3 regions of the Desulfobacula phenolica genome follow, and region 3 is predicted to be linked to each of the others. Evidence: riboswitches for the same ligand, from Rfam matches in the RefSeq annotation. Region 3 holds a riboswitch; each other region holds the start of a gene.
What was found. A riboswitch is a leader RNA that binds a small molecule or an ion and turns the genes downstream of it on or off. The one in region 3 is predicted to bind cobalamin.
Positions count from the first base shown of each region.

Region 1: linked by a shared signal. The riboswitch ahead of BLT94_RS00940 (metal-sulfur cluster assembly factor) and the one ahead of BLT94_RS12310 (sirohydrochlorin cobaltochelatase) in region 3 are both predicted to bind cobalamin.
Region 2: linked by a shared signal. The riboswitch ahead of BLT94_RS19820 (TonB-dependent receptor plug domain-containing protein) and the one ahead of BLT94_RS12310 (sirohydrochlorin cobaltochelatase) in region 3 are both predicted to bind cobalamin.

Region 1 is NZ_FNLL01000001.1:221,063-231,464, forward strand. Features, by position in the region: gene BLT94_RS00895 (hypothetical protein) at 1-234, opposite strand, end outside; gene BLT94_RS00900 (hypothetical protein) at 234-1,688, opposite strand; gene BLT94_RS00905 (hypothetical protein) at 1,685-2,038, opposite strand; gene BLT94_RS00910 (hypothetical protein) at 2,139-2,336, opposite strand; gene BLT94_RS00915 (reductive dehalogenase) at 2,340-3,743, opposite strand; gene BLT94_RS00920 (hypothetical protein) at 3,978-4,202, opposite strand; gene BLT94_RS00925 (4Fe-4S dicluster domain-containing protein) at 4,226-6,130, opposite strand; gene BLT94_RS00930 (hypothetical protein) at 6,300-6,668, opposite strand; gene BLT94_RS00935 (sulfite exporter TauE/SafE family protein) at 6,734-7,369, opposite strand; gene BLT94_RS00940 (metal-sulfur cluster assembly factor) at 7,498-8,013, opposite strand; cobalamin riboswitch at 8,040-8,205, opposite strand; gene BLT94_RS22475 (sigma-54-dependent Fis family transcriptional regulator) at 8,372-10,045, shown strand.
Region 2 is NZ_FNLL01000017.1:45,802-56,203, reverse strand. Features, by position in the region: gene BLT94_RS19840 (cobaltochelatase subunit CobN) at 1-2,331, opposite strand, end outside; gene BLT94_RS19835 (DUF2149 domain-containing protein) at 2,362-2,697, opposite strand; gene BLT94_RS19830 (MotA/TolQ/ExbB proton channel family protein) at 2,678-3,289, opposite strand; gene BLT94_RS19825 (DUF2162 domain-containing protein) at 3,292-4,014, opposite strand; gene BLT94_RS19820 (TonB-dependent receptor plug domain-containing protein) at 4,081-6,069, opposite strand; cobalamin riboswitch at 6,304-6,488, opposite strand; gene rplU (50S ribosomal protein L21) at 6,622-6,933, shown strand; gene rpmA (50S ribosomal protein L27) at 6,953-7,207, shown strand; gene obgE (GTPase ObgE) at 7,204-8,199, shown strand; gene nadD (nicotinate-nucleotide adenylyltransferase) at 8,202-8,849, shown strand; gene rsfS (ribosome silencing factor) at 8,846-9,244, shown strand; gene gpmI (2,3-bisphosphoglycerate-independent phosphoglycerate mutase) at 9,234-10,402, shown strand, end outside.
Region 3 is NZ_FNLL01000006.1:302,807-313,208, reverse strand. Features, by position in the region: gene BLT94_RS12325 (FecCD family ABC transporter permease) at 1-782, opposite strand, end outside; gene BLT94_RS12320 (ABC transporter substrate-binding protein) at 769-1,749, opposite strand; gene BLT94_RS12315 (adenosylcobinamide amidohydrolase) at 1,736-3,829, opposite strand; gene BLT94_RS12310 (sirohydrochlorin cobaltochelatase) at 4,005-4,877, opposite strand; cobalamin riboswitch at 5,014-5,202, opposite strand; gene BLT94_RS12305 (hypothetical protein) at 5,253-6,959, opposite strand; gene dsrP (sulfate reduction electron transfer complex DsrMKJOP subunit DsrP) at 7,078-8,235, opposite strand; gene dsrO (sulfate reduction electron transfer complex DsrMKJOP subunit DsrO) at 8,247-9,065, opposite strand; gene dsrJ (sulfate reduction electron transfer complex DsrMKJOP subunit DsrJ) at 9,062-9,457, opposite strand; gene dsrK (sulfate reduction electron transfer complex DsrMKJOP subunit DsrK) at 9,450-10,402, opposite strand, start outside.

The DNA.
Region 1 (10,402 bases), on a different contig from region 3:
TCTCATCCTTATATTTGTTGCATCCACATAAATTTCAGGATCATTGGTGATGGCAGCCGATATAAAACCATAGGGATCTATTCCCAAAGGACAAATCTGCCTTCCTAAGACACAATTATAACAGGTTGTGGCCCAGGGATATCCTGACTTTATGGATGTGGTTATGGTTATGGCAAGAAAGGCTGCTATACAAAGATAGCAGAACACATTGATATGAATAAATTTTTTTTTCATTACAGCACCATTATAAGGACACCCACAATTGTCCCCCCTAAAATGCCACCTGGTTTGTGGGGTTTATAACCGGTAAGAATGTTTGTGAATATTCCGCAGATGATACCAAAGCAGATGGATACAATCATTTCTCCTGTTAAAAACAGATTGGATGTAAGTCCTATGCCTGCCACTATCAGCCCGGCCACAGGAGTTCCCAAAAGGATACTGATTTGAAGGGCATTGGCAGTTATACCGCTTTTGAGCCTTAAATTTCCTTCGCCTATGCCTCCTATTCCCCCCAAGGGTGAAGGAGCGCATGAGGCTGCGCAGCAAATGACAAAGCCCACCAGCATAACAGGAAGGCAATGTTCAATCCCGGTGCTTTTGCTGACTTGCGTACCAAACATTATAACTCCGGGCAGCAGTGCTGCTGCGGTAATCCTTCCGCAGGGCATGGGGAAAATAACCGGGATATAGACCAGAATTACCCCCACTCCGATGAATCCCAGGGGCGTATTTGCGGCAAACCAGACAAGAAGGGATGTCAAAGCATCAAATCCTCCTGTCACAAGAAGTGCCCCTGCCATCATAAACCCTGCAACCATAGCCGTTACAGGATGGATAATAATGCCGGCAACAAGACTTTTAAATCCGACATTGCCAACTATCATGACCATTATGGTCATAATCAGCAGCACGGTCTGTATGGGTATGGGAGGTTCAAATATAAAAACCGCGCCAAGGCCTATCATATAAAGGAAAAATGCAAAATACGCAGAATCGGGGAGCGCTTTGCCTTTTTGATGATCTGTTTGAAATTTATCCGGATTAATATTTATTCTTGAAAAAAAAGCCACCAGAAACATGGTGAGAATCGTGATGACCATTATGGATATCTGCTGTGAATTGGAAAAAGAGTGCAGATTGTATCCTGCCGTTCCTTCAACGATCATGCCGATGCCGCCAAGAGGAGAGGGACCGCAGGAAGCGGCAGCATTGACGATGAGTCCAAACACGACGGCAGGCACAATGGAGGGTCTGTTTTGCATGCGCGCCACTTCTATACCAAACATGATGGTGGCGGGGATAAGGGCGGCTGCCCATATTCTGCCGCAGGGCATGGCAAATATGGTGGGAATGTTTACAAGGAGGATAATGGTGCCGGAAAGTCCAAGTATCCTGCCCCGGGATAGTTTTGTCAGTATTGTTGCGGCTGCCTTGAACCCTCCTGCCGCATCCACGGAGCCTGCGAGTAAAAATCCGGCCAGGGTAGCTGTAATGGGATGAAGCGTTGCTGCTGAAAAAAACTGTGATATTCTGAACTCAGGCTTAAAGATCATGGCCATGGCAACAAGAGCTATGGAACCAAGTACCAGTACAGATTGAAGGGGCAGAACATCCTGCCGGATCCATTGCCTGAAAGATGATAACAGAATCAAAAAGAACAATATCAGTGAAATAATACCTGTCATGATTTTTTTCCTGAGCTGATTTTTTTTGCCCGCAGATGATGACCGGTTCTGTCAATACTCACCATGTCGCCTTTTGTGATTTTGCCCATGCAGAGGCTGCAGGTGCCTACATATGCAGTTACTGCCGTCTGGTCTTCAAGCAGGACTTTAAACGGCAGATCCAGTGCATAACAATCCATTGCACAACAATTATTCTTGAATGTTTCGGGACTGAAAAACATGGGCGTGGTCATGGCACGGCCTCTTTCTTTTCCGGGAACAATGTCTCTTAAAAGACTTAAAATAAAGATATATGCCCCGGCACTTAAGATCATCAAATCGGGTATTTTTTCCAAAAAAAGATCAATCATTAAATCTCCTTTAATATTTATTATGAAAGAACTTCTAACCTGTTAGAATCAAATCTCTTTTATTTTCTGTTATGGCAGATCAATCTGCCATGGCTGTTATTTATGACATGGAATGGATCAGAATTCCGCTTATGGCTCCTCCCATAATTCCCTGCATGTCCAGGGCAAAGGTGCCAAAAGCAATATTGAATCCGCAGCCGGCAACAATACCTGCCATGACGAGCCAGACCAGGCCGGCATGTCTGCTGTTGCTTAATTTTAAGATGAAATTTCGGGTCTCTTGTTTTTTGTCTTTCATTTTTTAACCCTGATTAACTGTTTTAAGAAATTTGGGGTCTGGGGCAGCCATTTCACCGTATCCCAGAAGGTTATCTATTTTTACCATGAGCCAATTGGTAAGACAGGATCTTCTGGAAATCATGAAGTTTGCAGCATTATGCAGGATATTGTCTGGTTTGTTATAAGGGCAGGAACCTATGCAGGCCATGCATTTAGGATTAGACACAAGGTAATTGCCACATTTTTCTCCGTCAATGGGCCATTTTAAGACTCCCCTTACAAGCTGGGGTTTGCCAAATGGTATGGCCTTTGTGGGGCAATATTCAGCACATTTTTTACAGATGTTGCAAAATTCTTTTATGCCCAGTTTCACAGGCTTGTCAAAGACAAGGGGAAGATCGGTTGTAACAACTGCAAATGAACCCCTTGGCCCCATTTTGTCATTGATGATCATGCCGTTTCTCGCCAGCTCTCCAAGACCTGCTTTTATGGCAAGGGGAACAATCTGGACTTCGCTCCACCTTGAGTAATGTGCCCTTGCAGAATATCCCATTCCCCTTATAAATCTTGCAAGTTCGACTGCTGTCTTTCCTCCTTCGGAAAAGAATCTCATGGTTTCTTTTAAATTCTCCAGCTCTTTGGCGGGTATCTTTTCCGAAGTCTTTATCATCCGGCCTGACAAGGCAGCAGCAAGCTCTTCGGGAATGGAAGAGTAAAGTTCTTCCCAGGGAAGCGGTGCTGATGGAGCAGCAAGCTTATATCTTATATCCTTACCCACTATTATGGCATTGGGGTGGGTAAGCCTTATGGGGTTGCCATTGTGATCATTTGTAAAAACAAAGGTGGGGTCAAGCTGTGTGATTCCAACCATCCTGGCTCCAAGAGCCTTGGCCTGGTCCTTGATATGCTCTGTTAAAATTTTTTCATTGGTCACCTTTATTCTGGTCTGGTCTGGTTTTCCATCCCTGTTTATCTTATGGGAAACCTTGCCGACACAGATATCATATATGGAAAGGGTCAGCTGATCCGAGGGAAGAGCCATACTCATATCGGCGTAAAGCTCTGATCCTGGTTGCTGTCTTGCATCATAACGATCCTGTTTTGCCTTTATCTGAGTTGAACCAAAGGAATTTGATCCCGTGCTCTTCTGGGTCGGAATGAACAGAGCCAGTATGAATATGGAGAACAGACCCAGGCCGGTGATCATAATTTTTTGTATTTTTTTGCTCTCAAATGCACCTCTTTGTTTTAATCTGATAAAACCATAGGTGACCCCTGTCATGCTTATCAATGCAATAGAGCTGATGATAACTCCCTTGCTCATTTTTTCTGAGAAAAGTATGGTGGTAAGAACCAATAACAAGCCATCTATCGTAATGAGGCATAAAAAGCTTGTTAATTCAAACCATTTCCATCCCGGTTTCATATGTAAATTCCTTTACAGATCAGCATGGATAACTTCCTTTAACTTATTTGGTTTCCATGAAAAGTTTGCTGATATTTTAATTAAATTTGATTATCCTTGTTCAACCATGGTATTTTTCATAAGGCTCCCCGGCTCAGGACACTGCAACTCAAGATTTGCAAATTGTTTTTTTTGCAAAACTTCTTCCAAGGTCGCGGGTTTCTTTCTCGGGGAGCCTTGTTCATGGTCCGGACACTATTCTTTTTCGGGTTTGAAAAATAACATGGTTACAAGGCCCGGAGCTGAGAATATTAAAAACATGGCCATGAATCGCCATCCTGCCCGAAGGCTTCCCACTTCAATTCCATCGTAAAAGCCCCATAGTCCAAACAAAAGCATTCCGACAACCACTGACCATCCCCACATCTCAATCCATGTGAGACTCACAGACAGCTCCTTTGAACCTATTTTTAGAGACATAAATAACTCCTTGTTAAATTTTTTTATTCATTTACCCAGTCGTCTGCAGCTTGTTTATAAGACCAGGTCCCTTTTTCATATTTTGATCTTGGCGGATAAACATCTTTGTCTTGTTTATACCAGCCTCCGGAATAAGCTTTTCCTTGCTTTAGCTGACGCTCGGCTTCCTCTTTTGTCAAAACTTCTCCAATTTCCTTAAGATCCTTGTCAGTCTCTTTATCAGGAATATCCCAGTGAATGTTACGGTTCCTTCCATTTTCATCAAGGAGGTGGGCGGGAATTTCTCCCCATTCAATGCCTTTGTAGCGTATGCCGACCTTGCCCATTTTAGCTCCCACACCTGTTGCCCATTCTTCATCAGGGCTTCTGTCTTCTTCAGTATAGATATAGCTTCCTATTTTTCGTGGAAATTTGGTTTTATGACCTGGGTTTTCAAGCAGCCATCTTGCCGGGCGGTTTGTGCCAAATTGTTTTGAATCAGTTCCGTACTGGTAATCAAGCCAGTCTTCAAGCCCTACACCGTTGACATTTCCAAAAAGGTAAGGAGCAAGATATGAATGTTTGAGCATGTAATTGCCCATAAGATGAAAAGCCGTGGCTGGTTTGTTGTAAGGGCAGGATTTAAGACATTCGTTGCAGCAGTTGCCATTTAGATTGCCTACCCTGAAACGGACACATTTATCCTTGTCCACATGCCACATCTCAATTCCGTTCTCAATGGTTCTTTTTCCCATGGGAATTGCATTGACCGGGCAGGAACGGGCACAACGGTCACAATGTTCACAAAACCTTGTTACACCATAGGATTGACGGGGAGGATCAACTGCCATTGGAAAATCAGTAAGAATGGTGGCGGATTTAAATCTTAAGCCGCCTACGCTTGGTACAACCGCATCACTGAGCCGGCCGTATTCACCAAGGCCGCAATAGACGGAAAAGGGTGTTTCAATGGTTTCATAATTTATACCTCCATGACCCACTCGTGCCGCATATCCCATATCCCTTAATGTCTGGGCAAGACGTATAGCAATAAATGCGCTGGTGCTATAAGCCTGGCCGCTTTTTGTGATGCTCCACCATGAAAAGCCCGGATCACTTAAGACCCTTCTCCATCTTTGATCTGTGAACACCTGAATGCCGTATTTGAGTTCTTTAACCTGATCCAGGGGAAGGGGGTTTCCCGCCGTCATGAAATCATGTGAGTAAAACCATCTGGGGTCCATTCTACAGATACCCACATCCTCTGAACCAAGCCATAATCCAATCTCCTTTATCATCATGGCATTTTCTTCGGGAGTGTATTTCGCCTTTTTGTAGCCAAGTTTTCCCGCAACATTTCCCAGCAGAACATCCCCTTTGTTCCAGCCGAGTTTTTTCTCCCGGTGTGCCCCTTCCCAGTTGGTCCAGGGATATTTATGAACTTTAACGGGTTCCCCCATTATCTGATCATTCGCCCTGAGTGCATCCGTCAATATTGTTGAACCAAAAAGCGACCTTGACAAAGGAAGGCTCATTAAAAAATTTGGGTTGTCAATGGACTTGATGGTCTCTTCGTCAGTGTATACAAGACCGCTGTTGCTTACTTGAGGGCCGAGAACCCCCATCAGAGCCCTTCCAAATCCATGGTTCATTTCGCTGAACCTGTGGGTTTCGCCCTTGATATAGTTGGGTGCTTGAGGTGCGGGAAAAGGAAAGAACATGAAAAAAGCGATAATTGTCCAGAAGCTTGACATGGATATGATTCCGATTTTTCGCATTTTTTCAGTAATCTTGAACATCATGCTCCACCAGCCCATGGCAACGGCCGCAGACAGCATGATTGCAAACAGAGCGTAAATATTAAGCTTTGATGCAAAAAAACATACTATGGATACGGCAAATACAACCCATAAGCCTATAAGTATGTGCTTTTTAAGTTTTTCATCCATAAAAAATTCCTCCAAAAAAATTAAAAACTGGTTAATTGTTTTTGTGCCTGAATATACTGCACAATCATTGCTTTGGCTGACCAGGCCTTCGTGGTCTCTATGCCTCCTTGTTCTCAATATCTACTTGTTCTCAATGTCTTATTGTTCTCAATGTCTTATTGCTCCATGATTAATTTGATATGCGGGCAATAGTGGATATCCCAAGGCCGATATGACAAAAAACAATACCAATGAATTCCGTCCAGGAGGGCCTTATTCCGCTTATAAACCATAGTGTGGTTATGGATACCCATGATGTGGCAAGCCAGATAATGGATATCTCATAATAAGAAAGGTTAAAGTGAAATTTGCCGATCTGAACCAGAATTCCACTTAAAATAAAAATCACAACAGTGAGCAGGATAATGACGGGTTTGGTCAAAAAGATCAGACGCAGATATTCCATTACGCCGTTGGCCTCATTCCATTGTGTGCCGGAAAGTGCTGCGGAAATAGCCATAAACAGACATGCAACCAGATAAAAAGCTGCAATTTCCATTGCCTTCCTCCTCATATTAATGCTTTGGTTATTGATTAAAGGTTTTGAAAACAAACTTAACTGTTTCATGAAATAAGCCCCAGAATTGAAATTGCCTTACAACAAAAAAAGATTCCAACGCCAATGGAGGCAATTTTGCCAAGCAGGGCAAAATTTTTGCGCCCGGATAAACCTCCCATGAATCCCAAGGGGAGTATATAGAGGGTGGTGGCCAGAAAAAATGCCAGGAAAAACAGAACTCCGAACAAGGGGTTTGCTGATTTTTGAAGACAATAGGAGATGGCCAAAAGAAAAGGCGGGCAAACATTAAGTCCTGTAAGGATTCCCAATACATACGGGAAATAATTTGTGTTACCGATTTTGTTTGCCTGGGAACACATGCCGAAATGAGGAAGTTTTACGCCCATGCCATAGGCAATAAGAAGGACGGAAAGGACAATGGTGGCCCAGGCACCTGTCTTGAATCCATAAGCGCCCAAAGCTTCACCCAACAGGCCTATGGCAAGGCCAAAAACAAGATAGGCAATGAAGCGACCCCCTATGAATTTTAAAAGAAAACTCCAGGTGGAGGATCGTGAATTGATCTGCCCCCTGGCAAGGGTTACGGAAAAAAGCACGGGTACACAGGAAGTAAAGCAGGCCGGGCCTGTGGCAATTCCCAGCAGAAAACCATTTGTTGCAGGTTCCAGAAACGATACCATGGTAAATCCTTTGTGTATGAAAATTTTAAAAAAATCAAAACAGCAATTTGTATATTTTGCTGCGGGCAAACCAAGGAGACCGGATTATAGTATGAAATGGCCGGGTCTGCCTGCGGCAGTTAGTTGGTTCATTCGTTGTGAATGTGATCAGGTGCCTGACCTAAACCAAGAAGCTGATCCCGTATTTCGGGAGCCAGCCGGTTGATGGTCCAGGGCGGATCAAAGGTGAGCTTTAGATTGATTGTTTCAAGTTCAGGGATTTTTAACAATTCATCCTTGATTCCCTCAATAAATGTTTGTGAAAAAGGACAGGTCGGTGTGGTAAGAGTCATGACAATATTTACCATTCTGTCAATTATGCTCATTTTATAGATAAGACCAAGTTCAAGTATATTAAGCTGGAGTTCAGGGTCCAGGACATTTGCCAGGGCAGAGTTGACAATATTTTCTGTTAACGGGCCTGAAGAGGCGGAGTTTAGCTTGTTTGTCCAGGAGTATTCATTTTTTAAAGCGGAAGGTCCCCGGGTCTGGAAAAAAACTGCTGCAACGACTAAAAGTAGAAATCCATAGATTATGATCAGTTTTGATTTGTTGCTGATATTAATATCAAAAGGCATAGATGCATTCCTGTCAAATATATCCATACCTTCTTTTCCCCGCGGTTAAGACGGTTTATTTGTTCTATCAGTCAAGTATCCTGGCTTGCGGCTCAAACTTTCTCCCCGCACCTTCCCAAACGTATTGTTCAGTGGTTATTGCAGGGTGTATTCCGCTTACAGTTGCGGGGCAGCACCGGATTTTAACCGGCTTCCATGTACTGATAAAAAAATAATGTTCCGTTATAAAGACATAACAAGAAATATGCCAAAGATAATAATAATCATAACTGTTTGAAATAATATTATGATTTTATTAATAGCCATTTATGAAGAAAATAACTATATATCGTTTTTGGCGATAATTAGTTGAAAAACAACTGATTATCGTGGTAAATAAAATTCCATGAAAATTTCACAAGGCTACCAACCGGAATTTGAGTCTCTCCAAAAACTCATGTTGCAGATGTCAAGAGAACGTTCTGAAAAAAAAATACTTAAATTATTATCTGAAACTTTTGTTGCAAGACCCCATGTGGCTTTTCTCAGAATATGGCTCGTCAAGACAGGGGATGACTGCAATGACTGTAATAAAAAACATTTGTGCCGGAATACTTCTTGCCTCCACCTTGTTTCAAGCGTAACTAAAGAGCAGGGAAATAAAGAATGGCAAAGTATAAATGGAGAAGAACGCCGTATTCCACTGGGGTTTTCAGATATAGGTGATGTGGCTCTTAGTGGTCAAGGGGTTCGTCTGGATAATATTCAAAAAGAAAAAAAACATTTATATGAAAACATACTAAGGCAAAATCCTGATTTGATTGGCCACTGTATTCAACCTTTTGTGTCAAAGAATGATATTCTTGGCGTTATATCCGTTTACACCTGGATTGATCTTAAAAGGATAGAAAGGGCGGCACTGTGGCTGGCAACCCTTGCAAATTTCACTGCATCCGCCATTGACAATGCCCGTGCATTTGAAGAGATCAGATCCTTAAAGGGCCGGCTGGAACTTGAAAACAGATATCTGAGAGAAGAAATTGATCATATCCGGTCTTTTGGCGATATCATAGGCATAAGTCCTCCTATTGTGAATATGATCAAGCAGATAGACAATGTTGCCCCAACCAGTGCCAGCGTTTTAATTCTTGGAGAATCAGGAACGGGTAAAGAGCTTGTGGCAAGAGAAATTCACAAACGAAGCACTAGAGGGAACAGGCCCATGATCGGAGTGAATTGCGCATCAATTCCAGGGGAACTATATGAAAGCGAGTTTTTTGGCCACAAAAAAGGAGCTTTTACCGGTGCCATTTCAGACAGGGCCGGTCGATTCCAGGCAGCCGACGGCGGAACTCTGTTTTTAGACGAAGTTGGAGAAATCCCACTTACCATGCAGGGAAAACTGCTCCGGGTTCTGCAGGAGGGGTTGTATGAAAGAATAGGAGAGGAAAAAACCAGAAAAGTTGATGTCAGAATAATCGCTGCCACAAATAGAAACCTTGAAAAAGAAGTTGCAGCAGGAAGCTTTCGCAAGGATCTATATTACCGGCTGAATGTCTTTCCCATTGAGGTTGTTCCCCTGCGTGAAAGAAAAAAAGATATCCCTCTTCTTGCCCGGCATTTTTTAAACATAGTGTCGGGAAAAATGAATCTTCCCGTACCCTATTTGACTGAGTTAAATATCAGGGAGCTCATGAATTATGACTGGCCGGGAAATGTACGGGAACTGCAGAATGTAGTTGAAAGAGCCGTCATCACGTCCAAATCCGGTTGTATTCTTTTTTATTTGCCTGGGAACTCTTCAAAAGTTAAGCATGATGAAGGCGGACTAAGATCTTTAAGAGAAGCACAGGAAAGTAAGACGGTTTTTACAGAAAAACAGATAAATACAAAGATCAGACAAAATATAATATTTGCCCTGGAACAATGTAACGGAAAAATATATGGACCAAATGGAGCAGCAAGTCTTTTGGGCTTAAGACCCACAACCCTGACATCAAGGATCAGCCGTTTTAAAATAAAAAAAGATGAACTTTGCTTGGACCAAAGAGTTATGTCTCAAGGAAAAAAACATAAATGAATCCAGCAGGAACTTGGAGGTTTTTTAGGTCGGTTTGTCCTGGTCAAAGGCAGAAAGATGAGGGTATACGGAACGTTGTCTCTCCAGCCTTTTTCTGTCGGGCAGCCCGGATTATGACAATGGACAGCGGGACTTTTTTCAAGTCCTGGTCTTGCTCAAGGGTTAGGGAAAAGTATGTAATGTCCGAAGCAAAATAGATACCGTACTAGTTCAGAAATGATAATATTTTTCAATTTACGATATCAGATTACATTGTTAATGTGTGTTAAATTGCATCTTTGATGCCTAAAAGCAATTAATGTTACAATATTTGTACTGTATAAAAACGTATTGTCTTAGAATAAGCAGTAGGTTATA
Region 2 (10,402 bases), on a different contig from region 3:
GGCGTCCGGATTTCTGACAGGATCATTTCCCGGTCCTGGTCGAATGTATCTGCCGTCAAGGCCGCTGATCATGGCATTAACTTCATCCCTGCCGGATCTTGCAAGCCTTGATGCAAGATCTTTTTTAGTCTGTTCCGGATTCCATTTGAGAATTGCATCTGCCATTTCAGTAGTCTCATCAGGATCAGGGGAACGGCCAAAGGTGTGCATGCCAAATGGAATCAAATTTTCCTTGATCTCCTCAAGATAATGTCCCAAAAGATGTACCATTTCATCCTGGGAAACATCCTCTCCAGCAGTTTGAGAGGAATATTGACCATCATCTTGAGTATGATCTTGACCGTGCTTATGGTTGTCAGCAGTGGTCTGGATATCCTTTAAAATACCTGTCTTTTTTGCCAGAGCCATAAGCTCTTTGAATTTTTCTTCTGCCGTGACGCTCTGCCGTGCTGTGGCCCGTTCATATTCATTTGCCAGTTCTGCCATACGGCTGTAATCTTCATGCAGATCCGCTGTTTTCAAGATCGGCGTCAAATGAGAAATAATGACCCCTCTTCCCCGTCGCTTTGCCTGAATGCCTTCCCCCACATCATCCACAATATAAGGATAAATATTGGGGATATCACTTATCAGAACTTCCGGCGAGCATGAAGGTGAAAGCCCGGCCTGTTTACCCGGAGTCCATTCATAGGTGGAATGAGTCCCCAGATGGATCATGGCATCGGCCTTAAAATGTTTGGACAGCCAGAGATAAACCGCCAGATACTGGTGATGGGGATAAAGTGTGGTGTCATGATAAAGCTTCATGGGATCATCTCCCCATCCACGGACAGGTTCGGGAAGCAGGATCATGTTTTCAGCCTGAACAGCCGGGATAATAAAATCCTTGCCGTGTATCATTATCCCGGACTCTTCAGGCCCCCCCCACTGTTGAATAACCTTGTTCTTAAAATCTTGAGGAAGGTCTTCAAACCAGTGATTGTATGTTTCAACCGGCAGGCGCACCACCTTGCCGGTTGAAATCAGCTTGTCAAGTTCTCCGGGTGCCCAGGACCCGATGTTTCTGGCTGAACTGAGAATCAGCTCTTTTATCTCTTGTTCGGAAAGGGGCTTCCCGGTTGTATACCCATTTTCCTTAAGGGCCTGAAGGATGGTTTCAAGACTTTGAAATACATTCAGATAAGAGGCTCCGATATTCTGTTTTCCCTGGTGATGGTTGTAAAACATAATGGCCAGTTTTTTTTCAGGATTGGGTTTTTGCTGGAGCGCAATCCATTTTTTCAGCCTGGGGATAAGCCGGTCAATATTTTCCATGACCGGTCGGCTCAGGAAAAAAGATTTTTTTGTTTTCGGGTCAACAACCTTTTGCTTGGCCGAAAGCACGTTGGGCTCAACCAGGCCGGACAGTTCAGGTACGGCCAGAGACCAGGCCACCTCAATGGAATCAATACCAACAGGACTTTTTCGCCAATGGTCGATGGTGTTTTTATACAGGCTGACCGCACTTATTACAGGTACGTCCAGCTGATTGAGCAGCAGGCCAAGTTCCGGAGTCAAAGCATTATAAAACTTAAAGGAATAGGCCAGCACCAGGTCCACCCTGGCTGATCCTGATTCATCCAGAAGAAAGGATTTCAAGATGTTCTGCTCACGGCCAAAACAGGGCATGACATTGAATCCATTATTTTCAAGCTGCTGAATCAACGTATCAATGGGTGCCTTCTGCCCCTTGGTGAGAAAGGATGAAAAAAAAACCAGGCCGATTCTTGGACATTTTGAATCAAATCCAGGCCGATTTTTTTGCCAGGTTAAAAAGTCTTTGGCCCGAACGAAAACATAAGGGGCATCCGGATGATAAACGCCAAGCCGGGGGATTTTGACCACCTTGTCATAGGATATGGTATTGTCAATGTGGCGATGGGCGATCAGGCGAAGCATGTTTTGAATATTTTCTTTGGAAAGGTTGCTGTAATACTCTGCCACCTTAGAATCAAACACAAACCCTTTTTTTACGAGCGATTCATTATCAAGGGAACCGCGAAGGGCATATATGATTTTTGAATCAAGATCAATATGATCCGTCAAAAAAGTTTCAAATTCCCGGCCCATGACATCCGCGACAATAATGTTTGTTCCCTGGATCTCTTGTTTTATTCTTTGAGCATCCCGTGTCACGTCATGACTGGTGATGACCTTAATATCAATGGGAAGATCAAGTTTTTCTACAGCCATGCAGGCAAGATAAGAATTATGATCCAAAACCATAAAAGCCATATCCGCTGCATACAGATGCCATGGCCAGAAAAAAAGAAGAACAATCAAACGTTTCATGAGGTGTTTCCTTAATTACAGCAACAGTGTTTAATCCGGGATATAAATCATTGAACCGTTTGCCAGTTTATAGGCGGTTCCAAGACGCTCTCCTTTGCCTTTGGCTTTTTCTTTGGTCACTTTTACAGCGTCTATTGTTTTCCCTTTTTTTGAAATAATTTCCATCTGGCCGTCTGCAGATTTTTTAACAATGGTCAGTTCAGATGTCTGCGACAGCAGGTCCTCAATATGATATGCACCAAACAGGGCAATCAAAAGTCCCACAATAAAGACAAGGCCCAAATCAAACAGGTTGGCAACGCCTGACATTGGATCATTGTCGGAAAAACCTGTGCCCCGGTTCTGTTTAGGTTTCAGATATCTCATGACCATGTGTATCTCCTGTTAACAATTCAGCAGCCAGTTCCATATTTTTGATATCCTGCTCAACCCACCGGCGCTGAATTGTAAAATAAAAATAGGCCAGCAATCCCAAGGCCATGCCCACAACCGTTGTGGTAAACGCAACCACAAGGTCCTGGCTCAACTGGCCCAGATCTCCCTGACCCAGGGATGCCAGTCCCGTACCCATGGGAATCAGCGTGCCGATCAGCCCCAGTCCAGGTCCTATCCGGATCATAATTTTCAACGGATCAAGGGATTTCCACATGCGATGCTCGGCATCCCTTAACAGGTTGACGACCAAAATGGGATCATGTGTTCCTTTTAAGAACTCCAGGGACTGCACAATCCTTGCGACCGAAACAGGAAGACTGTTTTGATATCTGCCTGACATCATTTGTTCCGGCAGTTTCTGTTCCTGTTTTTTAAGTCGGCTTCTTTCCAGCCAGAGCCTGAAAAAGGTGCCGGAATAGACCAGCATCCAGACAAACAAACAGGACAAAATCAGCAATACCGGCAGGAACAGGGAAGAGGCAATCAAATAAATAAATGTTTTTAATACAGCCATTATCTGCATGGTTATTCTCTTTTTAAAGGGTTAATAAAGCCTGTAATCAAGGCGCTTATGCTCAGGATGAGCAGGATGATTTTCTCCCGGGACAGCTCAAACATATTGTCTGTGAAAGATATCCTGTAAATTTTATCCAAATCGGCAAATTGTGGAATCACAATGACCGAAAGAATAAAGTAAACGGCAATATAAAGCATCAGCCTGCCCAGAAATGATTTGGCAGCTCCCTGGTTAGAGACCAGGCGTCTGACAGTGAACGCCACAACCAGGCTGATCAGAATAAAGCCTGCATAGAGAGCGAAAAAAACCACGGAATTATCCGGGTAAATAGCACTGACAAAACTACAGGATAAAAGGATGACGGCAAAACAAACCGGACAGGGCACCACCAGGGGAATCCATCCCCTGGTGGATGTTTGTTTTTCATGGCGGTTCTTTATCAGATTGCCCCCCCAAACCAACAGCAACAAGGCTAAAAGGAGATGAAGGGTCATCCCGCTCTTGAAAAACACCTGCAGCAGATCAATATGCGCCATCAGATCGACGTTCAGCAAAACAGCAGCAGCAACGGCAAAGACAATGCCGTACCCTGCCATGAACAGCAGGGTTGTCAGAAGTTGTCTTGTTCTGCCGGGCGCCTGCAGAAAAACATAAGAGAGACCTCCGCCGCTTTTAACGGCAAAAGCCCCTGTTGATAGAAACAGGCCCAATATAAGCGATTTAAGTTCCATTTAGTCATTTACCTTATAACAGAACAGACACTGGTAAAGTCTGGGCTGTGTTTTTTTAATATCGAATTAAAAATCATATCTCATACCGACATAGAAATTTCTTTCCGGCATGGGGTATCCTTTTATATATTCATATTCTTCATCAAACAGATTGTTGATACTGGCATTTAATGCCAATCTGCCTTTTTTATCCGTGGCAAATAAAACTTTGGTAATGGTCAGATCTGCAACGGTAAAATCCCGGGCTTTTATATCCTGATAAGGCCATCCGCTCTCATAATCGGTTATTGTCTTTTCTCCGAAATAGGCAAAATTAAGTCTTGCTGAAAATCCATTCAAATCAGATACTGAAATACCATAAGATGCTGTTAAATCTGACGTCTCCAAAAGATCATTACCCGTTATTCTGTCCTCATATTCCGTCAGATAGGTAAATCCTACAAAAGGTTTGATTTCAAAATCCCATCCAAAATAATCGCCAATATCAACGCTTAGATTTCCCTCAAAACCTGATATTCTGGCTTCTCCTACATTTTCCCATGATCTGTCTGCGTTTGTCCTTGTGACAGATTCTATTTTATCCTTAAAATCAGTATAAAAATACCCCAGAGAACCGGACAGGGATCTATAAAAAACATCCAGACCGCCTTCGCAGGTTTTACTTGTTTCAGGCGAAAGGTCTGGATTACCCACATAGTTGCTGCCAAAGACAGAGTAGGCGGCAGCCATCTGATCCGCACCCGGCATAACAAAGGCTTCGGAGTAACCTGCCCGCAGTTTTAAATAATCCGTCAAAAGATAGGAAAGACCAATATTAGGCGTCAGGTTATTGTCGTCCGCAGTCTTGCCTGCAGGGTCTATGACCTCCACCTCATAGGTATCATACCGTAATCCGGCAGACAAAGTCAGTCGGTCATCCAAAAGTTTTAGTTTACCCAATAAAAATCCTGCAGGATTTTCATAGGATGTTTTTTGGGGATTCCAGGACGCTTCAATATCGTAATCCGCCCAGTCAAAACCGGTGGTAATAAGCGCCTGCCCTAAATCAACTGAAATCTGGGCCTGGATACCTTTGCTCTCTGTTTTTTGTTCGGACAAAATTGCGTCATCCCATCCATCAGGGTTGCTGCCGGTTGGATCATTCCATGTGTCCTCATCTTTACCCTGGAAATATTTTAATTTCCAAACAAAGCGTGAATCTGTTGTCTGGCCGTCCAGTACGATATCAAAAGAATAATTTGATTTGTCTGTATAATCATCCAGATCATTCTGGCTTAAATAACTTGGAGAACCGGCTTCATCCACATTAAAACCGTGATAAAGAAACGCAATTCGATTATTGGGAAACGGTGTATACCCCATATTCATGCTGATGCTTTCCCTGCTGTCAAACCCGGTATTATGGTATTTTGTTCCATTGGCTGTGGTATAATCATCTTCCGTCTCTCTTGTGACACTGCCGGAAAAATCAAACCCATTATACTCTCCTGCAAAACCGGCACTGATATCTTCGTGCCCGAAACTGCCCAGATTTCCTTCACCAAAAGCAGACAACTTGCCTTTTCCTTGGCGGGTAATCACGTTCACAACCCCACCTACAGCGGCAGACCCATATAGAATAGATGCCGGTCCTCTGATGATTTCTATACGCTCAACATTTTTGGTCATAATTTTTGCCACATTTCCAGTGCCCGCTCTTCGACCGTTAAGCAGAATCAACACATGCCCTTTCAGGTCATTCCCATGGGAATCTGTTCTAAATCCCCTGATGCCTATTGTAGTCAGATTTCCAGGATATTTTTTGATGGCACCGATGCCTTTTTGCGCTAAAAGATCGCCAACATCCCTGGCAGACGACAGTCGGATTTCCTGCTCATCAATCACGGTAACATTATTGACAATCTCTTTTTTGGATTCTGTAACTCTTCCTACTGTTACAACAATATCCTCAAGTTTAGTTTCAGACTGATTGTTATCAGAAGCCAAAGACTGCCCCATGACAGGCACCAATAACATGACAGCAGCCATCATGACTGCCAATATGGATTTATTCATATTTTTCCCCTTTTAAATCGGGGGAACGTGAAAAAAAAGCTCACAGCAGGAATGAAAAAAAAACAATTTTAATTTTACATCCAGATATTGCTCAGGCACCTTTTTTCCAAGGCCTCCCCTTTTTTGCCGGGGATTTGCAAAAAAAACCCCCGGACCATTTTATTGATAAATGATCTGAGGTTCCCTGATTTTTCCACAGATTGGATTTGCCCCACCCTTGTCCACGAGGTATGACAGATTAAACTTTTTCAGGCAGGTCTTCTGACTTTCGGGTCATCCTATTAACTGCGTCTTCCCAGCGTTATAAAGCCAGTGACATAAATGCAGCGTTCGTCTCCGATCACAGCGGCGGGCCCATCCCTGATTCGCACAGGGTTCCCTATTGTGCCTTAACAGGCACCTGAAATTTTTATATTGACTTAAATTAAAAAAGAATCTAAGTCAATATAAAAATTTCAAATATGTTTATCTTGACAAATTCAGACAATAAATATAGAATTCAGAGTTTTTTAAAATTGCGAAAAGTATTGAAATAATAAGGAGAGTTTAAAAATGTACGCAGTTATCAGAACCGGGGGAAAACAATATAAGGTTCATGAAGAACAGATCCTGAAAGTTGAAAAGCTTGATGGTACGGAAGGTTCTCAGGTTGAATTTGATGATGTCCTCATGTATTCAGATGGTGAAACCATCACTCTTGGAAGTCCGAAAGTTGAAAATGCTGCAGTCAAAGCGCACATTCTTGAGCAGGGAAAGGACAAAAAGAAACTGGTCTTCAAATATAAACGCCGGAAAGGCTTTAGAAGACTCAAAGGCCACAGACAAAATTATACTGAAATTAAAATCGAATCCATTACGGTTTAGATAGCAAGGAGAAATTCAGATGTCACATAAAAAAGCAGCAGGTAGTTCAAAAAACGGTCGCGATTCAAACTCACAGCGCCGTGGTGTTAAAAAATTCGGCGGAGAAAATGTTCTTGCAGGAAATATTCTTATCAGACAGGTGGGAACTAAAATCCATCCGGGCAACAATGTTGGTATGGGCAAAGATTATACTATTTTTGCCAAAATTGACGGTGTTGTGACCTTTGAAAGAAAAGGCCGCGACAGAAAAAAAGTCAGCGTATATGCCGCGTGAAATTTGTAGATGAAGCAATTATCACTGTCAAGTCAGGCGATGGTGGCCGAGGATGCACAAGTTTCCGAAGGGAACGGTACATTGAATTTGGAGGACCTGACGGTGGAGATGGCGGCGATGGTGGTCATGTTATTCTGAAAATTGATCAGAGTAAACGAACACTTTTTGATTATCGCCGTCAAAAATTGCTCAAGGCCAAAAATGGTGAGTCAGGCCAGGGCAAACAAAAACATGGGAAAAACGGGAAAAACTGCACAATCACCCTTCCCCCTGGAACCATTGTCTCCAATGCAGATACCAATGAAATCATTGTCGACCTAACCGACACAGAGGATGAATATATTATTGCCCGTGGCGGCATGGGAGGCCGAGGCAACAAACGGTTTGCAAGTTCCACCAACCGGGCACCCAGGTATTCCCAGCCAGGACTCCCCGGGATTGAAATACATCTGAAATTAGAGTTAAAACTGCTTGCCGATGTCGGACTTGTAGGATTACCCAATGCCGGTAAATCAACGCTTATCAGCTGTATCTCAGCAGCCCGTCCCAAAATAGCCGACTATCCGTTTACAACACTGTCCCCTATCCTTGGGATGGTTGAACCTCCTTTTGGAGAACCGTTTGCTGTGGCCGATATCCCAGGTCTCATTGAAGGTGCCCATGAAGGAATCGGCCTTGGGATCAGTTTTTTAAAGCATATTGAAAGGACAGGCATCCTGGTGCATCTGATTGATGTTTCCCAGATAGATCCGGAGTCTCCACTGACATCTTTTGACCTGATCAACAATGAGTTGTCCAAATACAGCCAATCTCTGGCCCAAAAGATGCAGATTGTAGTTCTCAACAAAATGGACTTGCCGGATACACAGGAAAAAGCTGATGCTTTCCAAAACGCATTAAAAAACATCCAGGTACTGACTCTGTCAGCTGCAACCGGGAAAGGGGTAAAAGATCTTGTAAAGCTTTTATCATCCAAGCTTACAAAGAGTTAAAAATGAAAGTGGGACTTTTCGGAGGAACATTTAATCCCTTTCACAATGGCCATATTGGAATTCTTCAGCATGTCAAACAAACCTGTGGCCTGGAAAAAATATTTTTAATCCCTTCTGCAACACCTCCCCACAAACCTGACATCAATCTTGCACCTGCCGGTGAAAGATTTAAGATGGTAAAAGAAAGCTTAAAGGGTCATAAAAATTTTTGGGTGTCTGATAAAGAATTGCTCAGAAAAGGCCCCTCTTTTACCATTGACACCATCAAAGAATTTAAAAAAGAATATGGCCTGCAAACCTTTTTTTTTCTGTTAATGGGATCTGACGCTTTTTTAGATATAACCACTTGGAAAAAAAAGGATCAAATTTTCAAAGCAGTTCCCATTATCATCATGTTGAGAGGAGATTGGAAAAACACCCATGCCATTACCTCTTTTATTGACGAAAACATATCAAAGGGGTACATCTTTAATGAACAGAACAATACATTTTCCCATACAAAGAAACAGAAAATTATCATTTGCAAGGTGCCCAGAATAGATATTTCATCCACCATGATCCGGGAAAGGGTCAAAAACAATAAATCCATAAAAGAGTTTGTGCCTGCAAATGTTGAAAAAATTATTAGAGCAAAGGAATTGTATAAATGACAAACCCCATCGCATTACCAGACGATCTTAAACCATATCTTATTCCGGCATTTGAAAGAAAGGCAAAATCAATTACCGCCATTAATGTCAAAGCGCTCACCTCTTATACCGACACCCTTGTCATTATTGAAGGAAGTTCCCACCGCCAGGTGACATCCATTGCAGAACATTTGATCAAAAGCTTGAAAAATCAGAAAAAAAAAGCCATTGGTGTAGAAGGCGTTAAAGAAGGTGAATGGGCTTTGCTTGATTACGGAGATGTCATTATTCATATTTTCGAATCTGAAAAAAAATCGTTTTATGATATCGAAGGCTTGTGGGCCGATGCCAAACGGATAGATCTTTCCGAATTTAAAGACGCTTACAGATCAGAGGAGACCGACGATGAGTTCTAATTCCCACCCTGTCAATATCTTAATGATCCTTGACGGCTGGGGAATACGTGATGAAACACATGGGAATGCATTTGCACTGGCCAAAACGCCGTTTCTGGATTCTCTGATAAAAAAATTTCCAACCTGCAAACTTTTATGCTCAGGCAATGCCGTCGGACTTCCAGAGGGAACCATGGGCAACTCGGAAGTCGGGCACATGAATATCGGTGCCGGTCGAAAAGTGCTGCAGGATTTTGTAAGAATTAACAAAGCCATTGAAGATCAGTCTTTTTTTAAAACCCCTGCTCTTTTGGATCTCATGGCACAGGTTTCAAATAACCAAAAAAGCCTCCACATCATGGGACTGCTGTCTGACGGAGGGGTTCACAGCCATATTTCTCATTTGTTTGCCTTGATTGACATGGCAAAACAAAACAAAGTGGAAAATCTGTTCATTCACCCCATCCTTGACGGACGGGACACCTCACCTGCCAGCGGTATAAACTATATAAAACAACTGCAGGCATATCTGAATCACCATGAATACGGTAAAATTGCCACCCTTGTCGGCAGGTACTGGGCCATGGACAGGGATACCCGATGGGACCGGGTTGAAAAGGCATATAAACTTTTTACGGCAACCGCAGGTGTGATGGAACAAGACCCGGTTTGCGCCGTACAAAACGCCTATGATTCAGATAAAACTGATGAATTTGTCCCCCCGATTTTTCTTGAAAAGAATTTTTCACAAAACAAAAAGATCAATAACGGAATAGTTCAAGATGGAGACGGCCTGATTTTTTTTAATTTCAGGGCGGATCGGGCTAAGGAAATCACCCGGGCGTTTACAGAACCTGATTTTAATGAGTTTGCCAGAGAAAAAAAGATAGACCTGGCAGGATTTGTCTGTATGACCCAATATGATGAAACCTTTAATCTTCCAGTAGCCTTTGCTCCTCAGCATCTGGATCAGGTTCTGGGAGAAATATTGAGTCAAAACAGTATTTCCCAGCTTAGAATTGCCGAAACTGAAAAATATGCTCATGTCACCTATTTTTTCAATGGCGGAGATGAAAAAGTTTTTGACGGGGAAAAAAGGATTCTGATCCCTTCTCCACGAGACGTGGCAACCTATGATGAAAAGCCCCAGATGAGTGCTTTTGAGCTTGCCGACAAAGC
Region 3 (10,402 bases):
ATACCGGCAACGGCAACACTGAGTCCCGTTAAAAAGGATGCAATGATAAACAGGATTTTTTTTGTCTTTTGAGTGTTGATTCCAAGGGTGGTTGCCTCTTCTTCTCCTAAGAGCAGTGCGTTGAGATCCATACAGAAAAAATAGGACACAAAAAGGCCTGCAATGGAGCCTGCACAGGTGATTGTTATCAGTGTGGTATCGGGTTCATCAAGAGAACCCATGATCCACAGAACAATATTCTGAAGGTCATCGCTTTTTGAAAGGGCCATGAGCAGCATTACAAGAGAGGATGCAACATAGGATATCATCACGCCTGTTAGCAGCATCCTGTTGGATTGGACATCCTGTGTTCTGCTGTTCAGACTGTAGACCAGAAATATCACAATACTTGCTCCCAAAAAACCGGACAATGGATAGGCGATGATACCTACAACAGCATACAGCTTGAACAAAATATTCATGCAGACCCCCAGGGAGGCACCTCCGGAAATACCCAGGGTATAAGGCTCTACCAATGGATTGCGGAACATGCCCTGAAGCAGTGTGCCGGCAAGGCTTAAAGCACCGCCAATGGACATCCCCAGAATGATTCTGGGCAGACGTATGCCGACAAGGATGCTGTAGTCTGCCGTTCCTTTGCCGTGGACAAGAATATTGGGTATCTTGTTTAATTCAATGCCCGCACTTCCGGTGCAAAGCGCCAGGATGCCGGTGACCAGAACAAGCCCTGCAAGGCCTATGAGAATCAGCAGCCATTGTTTGAATCTTTTACGGTTCAACACTCACCTCCTGATGGGCCACCTCTGTATGTACCAATTTGGGACTGTCTGACTTTGGACTGTCCGATTCCGGATGTTCCAATTCCAGACAGGCTATTTCCGGATGGATAAGGGGTACGATTAATCTTAACCCTTTCACAAAGGTTGCCGGTGTGGGACTGCAGATCATTTCCGGGTCCAGAACGTGGAGCCGTTTATTTTTTACTGCATCAATGCCTTGGAACGACATCCATCTTTGCCGTTCAATTAATCCGGCTTTTTTGGATGTCCCCATGGTGGCGATGAGAATGACCTGGGGGTTTTCCTGAATGACTTTTTCCCGGCTGTATATGCCGGAGGATTCATGTTCTGCAATATTGACACCGCCGCCATACCGGATGTATTCATTGATAAACATATCCTTGTTGGCGGAATGCAGGGGTTTTAAACCGATTTGCAGAAATACCCTGGGTTTTTTAAGCCCGCAGGTTTTTTTCATTACATGAGCCACCTCTTTTCTTGCCTTTTCCACGATGACCTTAGCTGTGGATTCTTTTCCAAGTTTTTGTCCGATAGTCAGGGTCATGTCGCACATCTGCTCAAATGTTTTTGGATTTTCGGCCCTTAAAATCGTGATATGCTGTCGTTCTAAAATGATGAGCTGTCTTTCCCTGGTTAGGGCGCTTGCAATCACAAGATCGGGACAAAGACTGATAATTTTTTCAACATTCATATGGGTTACGGACCCGATTTTTTCTTTAAGTCCTGCCTGTTCCGGTATATTGCAATAGGTGGTGTTGGCGATCAGGCTGTCCTGGGCACCCACAAGATAAATTGTTTCCGTTATAATTGGGGATAAAGAGATCACTCTTTTGGGAAAGGCTTGTCCTGCGGCAAATGATTTTTTTGTTCCGCATAAAAACAGGATGACGAAAACAGCCAGAATTATACACAAACCAAAAGATGGTTTAAAATTTTTAATTGTTTTCATGGGTTGATTTGCCCTGATTTGATTTGTCTGGATTTGATCCATCTGTATTTAATTTTGCCAGTGCACCGGTAAAGATAGCGTCAAATGCTGTTTTCAAGGTGACAGGGATATGGTCATCCATGACATGAATTTTTATTTCTTCAATATTTTTTCCTGCAATATCTCCGGCAATGGTCCTGCACCATTTTTGAAAAAAGAACAGATCTTTTACCAGACCTTTTTCATATTCATCGCTTATGGCCATAGCGGATTCTAAAAATGATGCATATTGTGGCTCAAGAAGCAGGTGTTCCACAACTTGTGCAAGTCTGTTTGGGGTTCCTGATGTATTGTTTATGCAGTCGCAGTTTACATTGGATACCAGCTGGAAAATGGAGATCTTTCTTTCCTTGAGCCGCTGAAAAAGATGGCGATCAGCCGTGATTTTATTTTGTTTTAGTATGGCCTCACTGACACCGTCATAAACCGCTTTTGCAATCAGTTCCCCCATCTTTGAGTGGCCTCCGGCATTTTCCACCAATTGCCCTTCGCCTTGAACCACCATAATATTATCGGTTCCCGTACCGGTTGCCGCATTAATTAAAGGCGTATAGCTGCTTCGGATATCCATGTCTTCAAGAGCTGCGGTTTTGGCCTCAGTGCCTGCAATGATGGCCCGGGTCATGGCTCTTGTTGAAAGACGCATATTTGTCATTATAATAACGTTAATTGTGCCGGGTTCATAAAAGTCGCCTGTATCCTTTGACATGCGAACCGCATTGGACATGACACCGGCAGTAACCAGGGCTACAACTTTCATCTCTTTGAAGACTTTTGTTTTCACGCTCAGGTTATCCATGTCTGCCCCGGTCATTAAAAAACTGGCTGTTTGTTGGTTTTTCCCCATGGCTTTTAATATGGATGACCGGATATGCTCTATGCCCAGGTGATGTCCCGGCGCCCAGGTTGGCGGGGGAGAATAATGATTTCCCACCGTCAGGATATGATCTCGTTGACCTTCAAGAGTGGAAATAATGGTTTGATCCTTTTGAAAATCCACCACCAGGGTTTTGTTTTCAAAATCATAAATATGACTATAATTGATTGAAGCTGACTTTATATAGTCAAGATCAATTTCAAACGGTTTGGACCGGGTTATGGTTATGGGTAAAATCGTGTTTTTTGCTTTGGCAAACTCATCAGTATAAATCATTGAAGAAAGCCATGATACAAAATAACCTGTATGTGTGGAGGCCCTGCAGGTCAGGTCACAGGGAAAATAATAGATCTGTCCTTTTTTTACAGCATCCACATCTTTCCAGCCGGGTTTTGAGAAAAATTTTTTGGCAGCCTCTTTGTCAGGCCCGCAGCCATAAATCACCTGTGGGTTAAATTTTATCCATTCTTGTTTTGTAACGGAAACAATACTTCCTTTTTTGCCAAAATCAGGGGCAATTCCCCCGGCTGCACGGATAATCCGGGTTTGAAAGGAATCTGTGCCAGGAGTCATGATCGTATTTTTGCCCATGAGCCGTATGACGCGTTTGTGTTTTAAATGATTAATTTTAGCTAATTTTTGTTTTATATGATTCAGTTCTGCCTTGTTTTTTTTAATGATCTTTTGAGCTGCTTGTTCGCGGTTAAATATTTTTCCTAAAACCTCTATATTTTTATAAGCACTTTCAATGGTTGTTGTATCAAAAATAAATATTTTGCATTCAGTGTTTTGAAATTTTTCAATGATATCTTGGTGGAGGGTGGAAAGGATTATCATATCCGGTTTTGCAGTTTTAATTTTATCAATGGACGGCAGAAAAAAACCGCCTATTATTTGTTTGTCAAAAGCTCCGGCAAGTGTGATATCGTGGTAGGTGATGGCGTGGATATGCTCTTTTGCCCCTATCTCAAAAATAATTTGGGTGGCTGAGGGCACAAGGCTGATAACCTTATGCGGAGTTTTAAAAATTTTTAAATGATTTCCTTTAGAATCTGTGACACTTACAGGATATGCAGCAACTGATGTTGTACAGATTATGAAAAGCAAGGCGGATATTAAAAGAAAAGGGTTGAACTTTAATCTTTTTTTGTTTTGTATGAGCATAACTTCCTTGGGATCGCGAATTGAATTGATGGAACCTGTGGGGGGACCAGAACCAATGAGGGGCAGGCTTGTGCTATTGTTTGTCTGCCAACATTTTGATCATAAAGAAGAATTTGAACAAAATGCCAATCATGCAAGCCTGACCCATCTCAATGGTCTGTGTTTTGATCAAACTCTAAAAATGTGCCATTACATCTTTTAAGTGCCCGACCCAGATATCAATCATATTGTCGTATTCAGCTGTTCCTTTAAGGACAACTTCACAGTTGATGCCTTGTTTTTCAAGAATTGATTTCCATGAATCATCTTCCTCTCCTGCCATATCATTTCTGGCATGGTCTCCGGCAACCGACATAAAAGGTATGAGATGAACTTTTTTTATCTTTTTTTCCTTTAACATGGTTGCTATGTCATCTATGGTTGGAGAACCTTCAACAGTGCCAACAAATATGTTGGCATCTTTTCTCTGAAGATGAAACATCAGGGCCGCATAAAAAGCATTTGAAGGGTGAGGCGTTCCATGACCCATCAGAACAACCGCTTCATTTTTCTTTCTTTTAGCAGGTATGTTTTCAATAATGGCATCTGTTACAGCTTCCATATCCTGATGACTGGAAAGAAGCGGAGATCCAATCATTATTTTTTCAATACCGCCCGCCATATTGTTGAACGCATATGCCGTATGCAAAAGGTCATTAAACTCTTCTCCCCGGATGGTGTGAAGAGATTGAACCGCCACATGGGTAAATCCCTGATCCATCATTTTTGCAAGCGCTACTGCGACAGAGTCAAGTGTTTTCCCCTGTTTTGCCAGCTTGTTTCTGATGATGGAAGAGGTGAATGCCCATTGAACAGGAATATTTGCAAATTCTTTTTTTACTCTTTTATCAATGTTCTCAAATGAAACCTGGGCTTCAGGAATACTGGAACCAAATGCAACCAGCAGAATACCTTTTTTCACAGCTTTGTGATGACCATGACCTGATGCCACAGCAATTGAAGGAAATAGCAGAAAAATTAGAAATAAGGTTAAAATTTGTTTTTTCATGTTTGCCTCTTAAAATTAAATAATTAAATTCAATGGTCCAAGGCAATAAAAAACCCCTGGACCGTTTATCTCAATTGATCCGGGGTATCCCTTTTTTTTCCTCAAGATCTTATTGTAATTCTCTTTTCCACGGAGAATACATACAATGTATCAGGCAGGTCTTCTGACTTTTGGATCATCCTGATCACTTTGCCTTCCCATCTGTTTTGCAACTGACAGTGGCTTAAGTAAAGCGTTAGTCCCCAATTACAGCGGCGGGCCCGTCCCTGATTTCCACAGGCGTTCCCTTTTAAGCAGTTAAAGCACCTGAAACATAGTCTTAATATTTAGAACTGTTCTAAAAGTCAACTCTAAACTTGAATTTTAAAAAGAATCTCAATTGGAGAATGAACGAAGAACAAATATATCAGCCTCAGGGTCATAGGCTGCAGGATAAGTTTGAATGAATTCAAGGATGGCACGATCATCAGATTTGGTCAGCAGACAAAAAACGTAAAATCTAAAGGCATAAAACACATCAACATCAGGATCGGTTAACACCTTCTCCAAAGATTGATCAGCAATCAGGGTGTCAGTAAGATTAAAAATATGTTGTATCTCATCTTTCAAAAGAAACCGCATTATTTTGACGTTAATGAAATGGGTGGGTATATATTGACGAATAGATTCCAGGAAAAAGGAGACAGCATATAGTCTTGCTGAAACACAGTGCTTTTGTTTGCATAACTTCAAATGGCCGGCTATTTTTTTTAAAAACAAATTTTTATTTTTTTTAGATAATTTTTTAAAACAGGTGGTTGCCAGAAACCGTTGTTTTAATTTTTTCATTATAGAAGGTGTCATTTTTTTTCTTTGACATCTTGCCTTTTCTTCAAATATGGACAGAAATTCTTTCAGGCTTCTCATGCCTGGCGGTGTCAACTGCTCAGTTCCGTTGTCAAGAATGACAGACTCTATCTGTACGTCCAGCAAAGCGGACAGGTGGCATAGACTTTTGTTTAGGTCATAGCCTTCCAGGGGTTTGAAATAGTCCACAAGCAGGGCTTGGCGGCCGGTTTTTTTTACGGGGAAAAAGCGTGTATTTGATGTAACAGGAATTTTTTTGTGGCCAAACGGGTACAATGCGCTGGTAAAGCAGGGAATAATGATAAAAGCACCGTCCGGAGTGATTTCCGTGCCGTATCCGTCAGTGATTGAGGGTTTTATGCTGACAAAATCTTCGTCCAGTCCTGCGGGGATTAGCAGCTCTTCAAGATCGTGCTGTTTGCTTATGGGTGTGTCGATTTCTTGTTCTATTTGTTTGATGCGCTTTTTGTTTTTTGAGGTGATGCTGACCGAAAGGTTTGAATGGTTTTTTAACAGCAGTTTTAATAAGTGCCGCTTCCCTTTTGGAACTTTTGTTAATAGACTGTATTCAAGCGGTAATTTTTTCAAGTACTCAATGATATCAGGCAAGGCTTTATCACCCGCTGTCCAGTCAAGAGGGTCAGATGCGCCGTAAAGGGAAATTTCATCATTTTTCTGGTCTGCCATATGGTTGAGAATTGTCAGTATGGCATTAAAGGAGAAGTGACGCCTGACCTTGGGCAAGGCCCATTCATTGCAACGCCTGCAAAAATTGCTGCATCCCGATGTCAATTGAAAAGTCATGGCTGTTTGAAACAAGAGATTTTTTTGGCAAGGTTTTAAATCAAGTTTTGTTTCCCATGTTTGAAAATTCACATGACCGATAGAGTCGGAAGAGTGCTTGATCGAAGCCAGAATCATTTTTTTAAGGCATGCATGATTTTTTTTGATTTCTGAAGAGCAATGCTTGAACAGAGCATGTTTGAATTTTTTGAAAATAGTTTGTATCTGGTTCAGGCGTTTTTCAAAATTTTCACTGAATTCTGACTGGTTTTGTGCAAGTTTGAGAATATCCATGAAGATAAGTTCGGCAGCTTGAAAATTTTTTTCATACAAGGACGCCAGAAATTCATTTTTTTTTTGTTCCAGCAAGCAATCTTTGGTTGTGAAAGCCTGGATTTTAATGTCGTTGTTTAGTAAAATCATGTCATTTGTTTTGAGTCCGTGTGACGGCACTCTAAAGCACCCTGTTTCATAAAGCACCATGAATAAAACAGGGGAGTTTTATTGAAAAAACTCCCCTGTTTTGAGATCAATATCGGTTATGATATCTTAAGATTATTATGTTTTAAGACTATCCGTGAACTTCTTCTTTAACTTGAGTTGCCAGTTTGTAAAGAATCGTTATAACCAGAAAGCCTGTGGCATATATCCCAAGGGTAATCATGATTTCAGGTCCTGTGGGACCATACTCTGTTACATGGTGCAAAGGAGATGGTACAAACCCGCCTGAGATCATTCCCAATCCCTTATCAATCCACGCACCGAAAAAGATCATGGCGCAGGAGACAGGTAACAGGGTTTTGTTGGTTCTTAATTTTGGAAGCAAAAGGAAAATTGCTCCTGTTCCCATGAGGATCAGGCTGGTCCACATCCATGGTACAAGTGCCGTATATCCGTGATATCCAAAGAGCAGATACTGGATATGGACTTTATGTCCCGGAATCTTGGAATAGTAAACAACAAAGACTTCACACAAAAAGAAGAACAGATTGGCAATAATTGCCCAGCAGACAATTTTTGATAAAGTCTGCATTGCATCCCAGCCCGGATCAAACTTGGTGTATTTTCTGATAATATAACAAAGAATGATCAAAAAAGCCGGCCCTGCAGCAAACGCCGATGCAAGAAACCTGGGTGCTAAAATGGCTGTCAGCCAGAATCCACGACCAGGAAGACCACAATACAGGTATGCTGTTACCGTATGAATACCAATGGCAAAGGGAATGGAAAGATAAATCAAGGGTTTTGTCCAGAACGGCGGTTCCACCTGATTTCTTTCCGCTTCAAGCACTTTCCAGCCAATGACAATGTTTAAAAACAGATACCCGTTCAGAACAAGCATATCATAGAACAGCATTGATTTGGGTGAAGGGTATAATAATACGTTCAGCATACGGGTGGGCTGGCCTAAATCCACAACAATGAAAAGAAGGCACATGATCAGAGCCCCAACAGCCAGAAATTCTCCTAAAATGGTAATTCTGTGAAATTTTTCATAATTATGAAGATAATAGGGGATAACAACCATAACACCTCCTGCGGCAACACCCACAAGAAATGTAAAGTTGGCAATATAAAATCCCCATGATACATCCCGGCTCATGCCGGTGATCATAAGTCCGTTTATGAACTGGTCAATATAAACAATCGTGCCTGCTCCTATTACTATGAGCAGTAAGACTATCCATAACCAGTAATTTTTACTTCCTTTGATAGCTATTTCAAGCATACTCGCTCCTTTTACATGACATAGTAAACAGAGGGTTCCGTACCCAGGGACTGTTTACGTCTGATTGTATAATGTTCATTCAAAAGTGCGCGAACTTCAGATTCCGGATCTTCAAGGTCTCCAACCACAATTGCACCTTTAGAGGCTTCCACGCAATGCGGTTGTTCCCCTTTTGCCAGCCGTTCAGCGCAGAAATTACATTTTTCCACAACACCTTTTGTCCGGGTGGGGAAATCAAGATCAGTCTCTTCAATAAACGGTCTTGGGTCTCTGAAATTAAAGCTTCTGGCTCCAAACGGGCAGGCAGCCATGCAAAAACGGCATCCGATGCAGCGGTGGTAGTCCATCAGAACAATCCCGTCTTCTCTTTTGAAAGTCGCCTGTGTCGGGCATGCTTGAACACAAGGTGCATTTTTGCAATGGTTACAGGTCACAAGAAAAGGAAGGTGATGGAATTTCTCAGCAAGAAATTCATCTTCTTTGTCTGGAAAAGCGTTGTGGAATTCTTCTTCCCATATCCATTTGATTTCCTGCTTGTGATTGACCGGCCGTGTTTTTGGAAATTTTTCCTCATTCACTTCATGGTTTAAATTTGGAACATTATGGGATTTGTGACATGCCTCAACAATACTTTCAGCGACCTCATCCGTAATCTTGTTGGTATCAATAACCATGCCCCAGCGATGGGCTTGCAGCGCTTCTGAGTTTTTCACCGCATGGGCTGTACCTTGAGAATCAGATGAAGCAAAGTTAATTGCCGGAGAAGCACCTAATCCAATGGCAGCAATACCTGCTACTTTAAGAAAGCTTCTTCTGCTTTTTTTCATCATTCAATCTCCTTGGGGTTTGTGTGACAATCCCAGCAATAGGGATCAACTGAAGCATAAGTATGACAGGAGTCACAAAATTTTGCTTTATCTTCATGACAGCCAAGACATGAATTTTCACCAGTGGACAGACTCATATTAAATGAATTGCCGTTGACGGCATTGTATTGTCTGTCTGCATCCCTAACCACCGAATCTCTCCATTCGTCCAGAAGGGACATGTGATTGGCTCTCATGTCATATTTGTCCAGCACGCATTTTTTTTCTGTTTTGGCTTTTCCCACCAGTTCAGGCTCAGGTGCTGCCTGGGTTTCTGTAATGATATTAAACCAGAACGGTGAGAGTACGGCCAGGACAAATATAACAAGCCCTGTGATGATCAAATTTTTATTCATCGTCTTCCTCCTCCTCAAAGCCTGGCAATGGTTCAAATCTCAGGTCTTCTGTTCTCTTCTTTTCACCCGGCAGGATCAAGGCATTTCCTACAAGCTCATGGATGCCAACAACATCCACGCCCGGCACCCAGTAGTCCATCAGGGTTGGGAGTGCTGCTCTGTCAATAGCGCATATGGTTCCCAGGCTGTTAACACCGAATTTTTCATGAACATATTTAACAGCATTGGCCCTTGGCAGTCCGCCGGCCATTCTCAGTTCAATATTTTCACCGGCATTCAGACCAGCGCCTGAACCGCAGCAGAAGGTCAGCTCACGAATCGTGTTTGGCGGCATTTCATAAAACTGGTCACAACAGTTCTCGATAATATATCGGGGTTCATCCAGAAGGCCCATGCCCCTGGCAGGGTTGCATGAATCATGAAAGGTCATGACACGATTTGAATTTCTGCTCTTATCAAGTTCAAGTTTTCCGTGTTTGATAAGATCTGCCGTGAACTCTGTGATATGAACCATTTTTGTGGATTTTGCATTTTCAAATTTGGTGCCTGTAATAGGATTAACCGGCTCTTCAAGGAAGTCGGCAGGGCCATTCATGGTGTCCATATATTGATTGATGACACGCCACATATGACCGCATTCACCGCCCAGAATCCATTTGACACCCAAACGTTTGGCTTCTGCAAACATCTTGGCGTTCAAGCGTTTCATGGTTTCATGGGAGGTAAAGAAACCAAAATTGCCGCCTTCTGATGCATATGTACTCCAGGTTACATCCAGGCCGTATTTATCTTTGAGATATTTGAACAGAATCATGTATCCCTGACATGTATATGTGCCAGGATCAGCAAAGACATCTCCGGAAGGAGTTATGAAAAGAATATCCGCCCCTTTTTTATTCATTTGGGGTTCAACATTAACACCTGTAACATCTTCAATATCTTCAA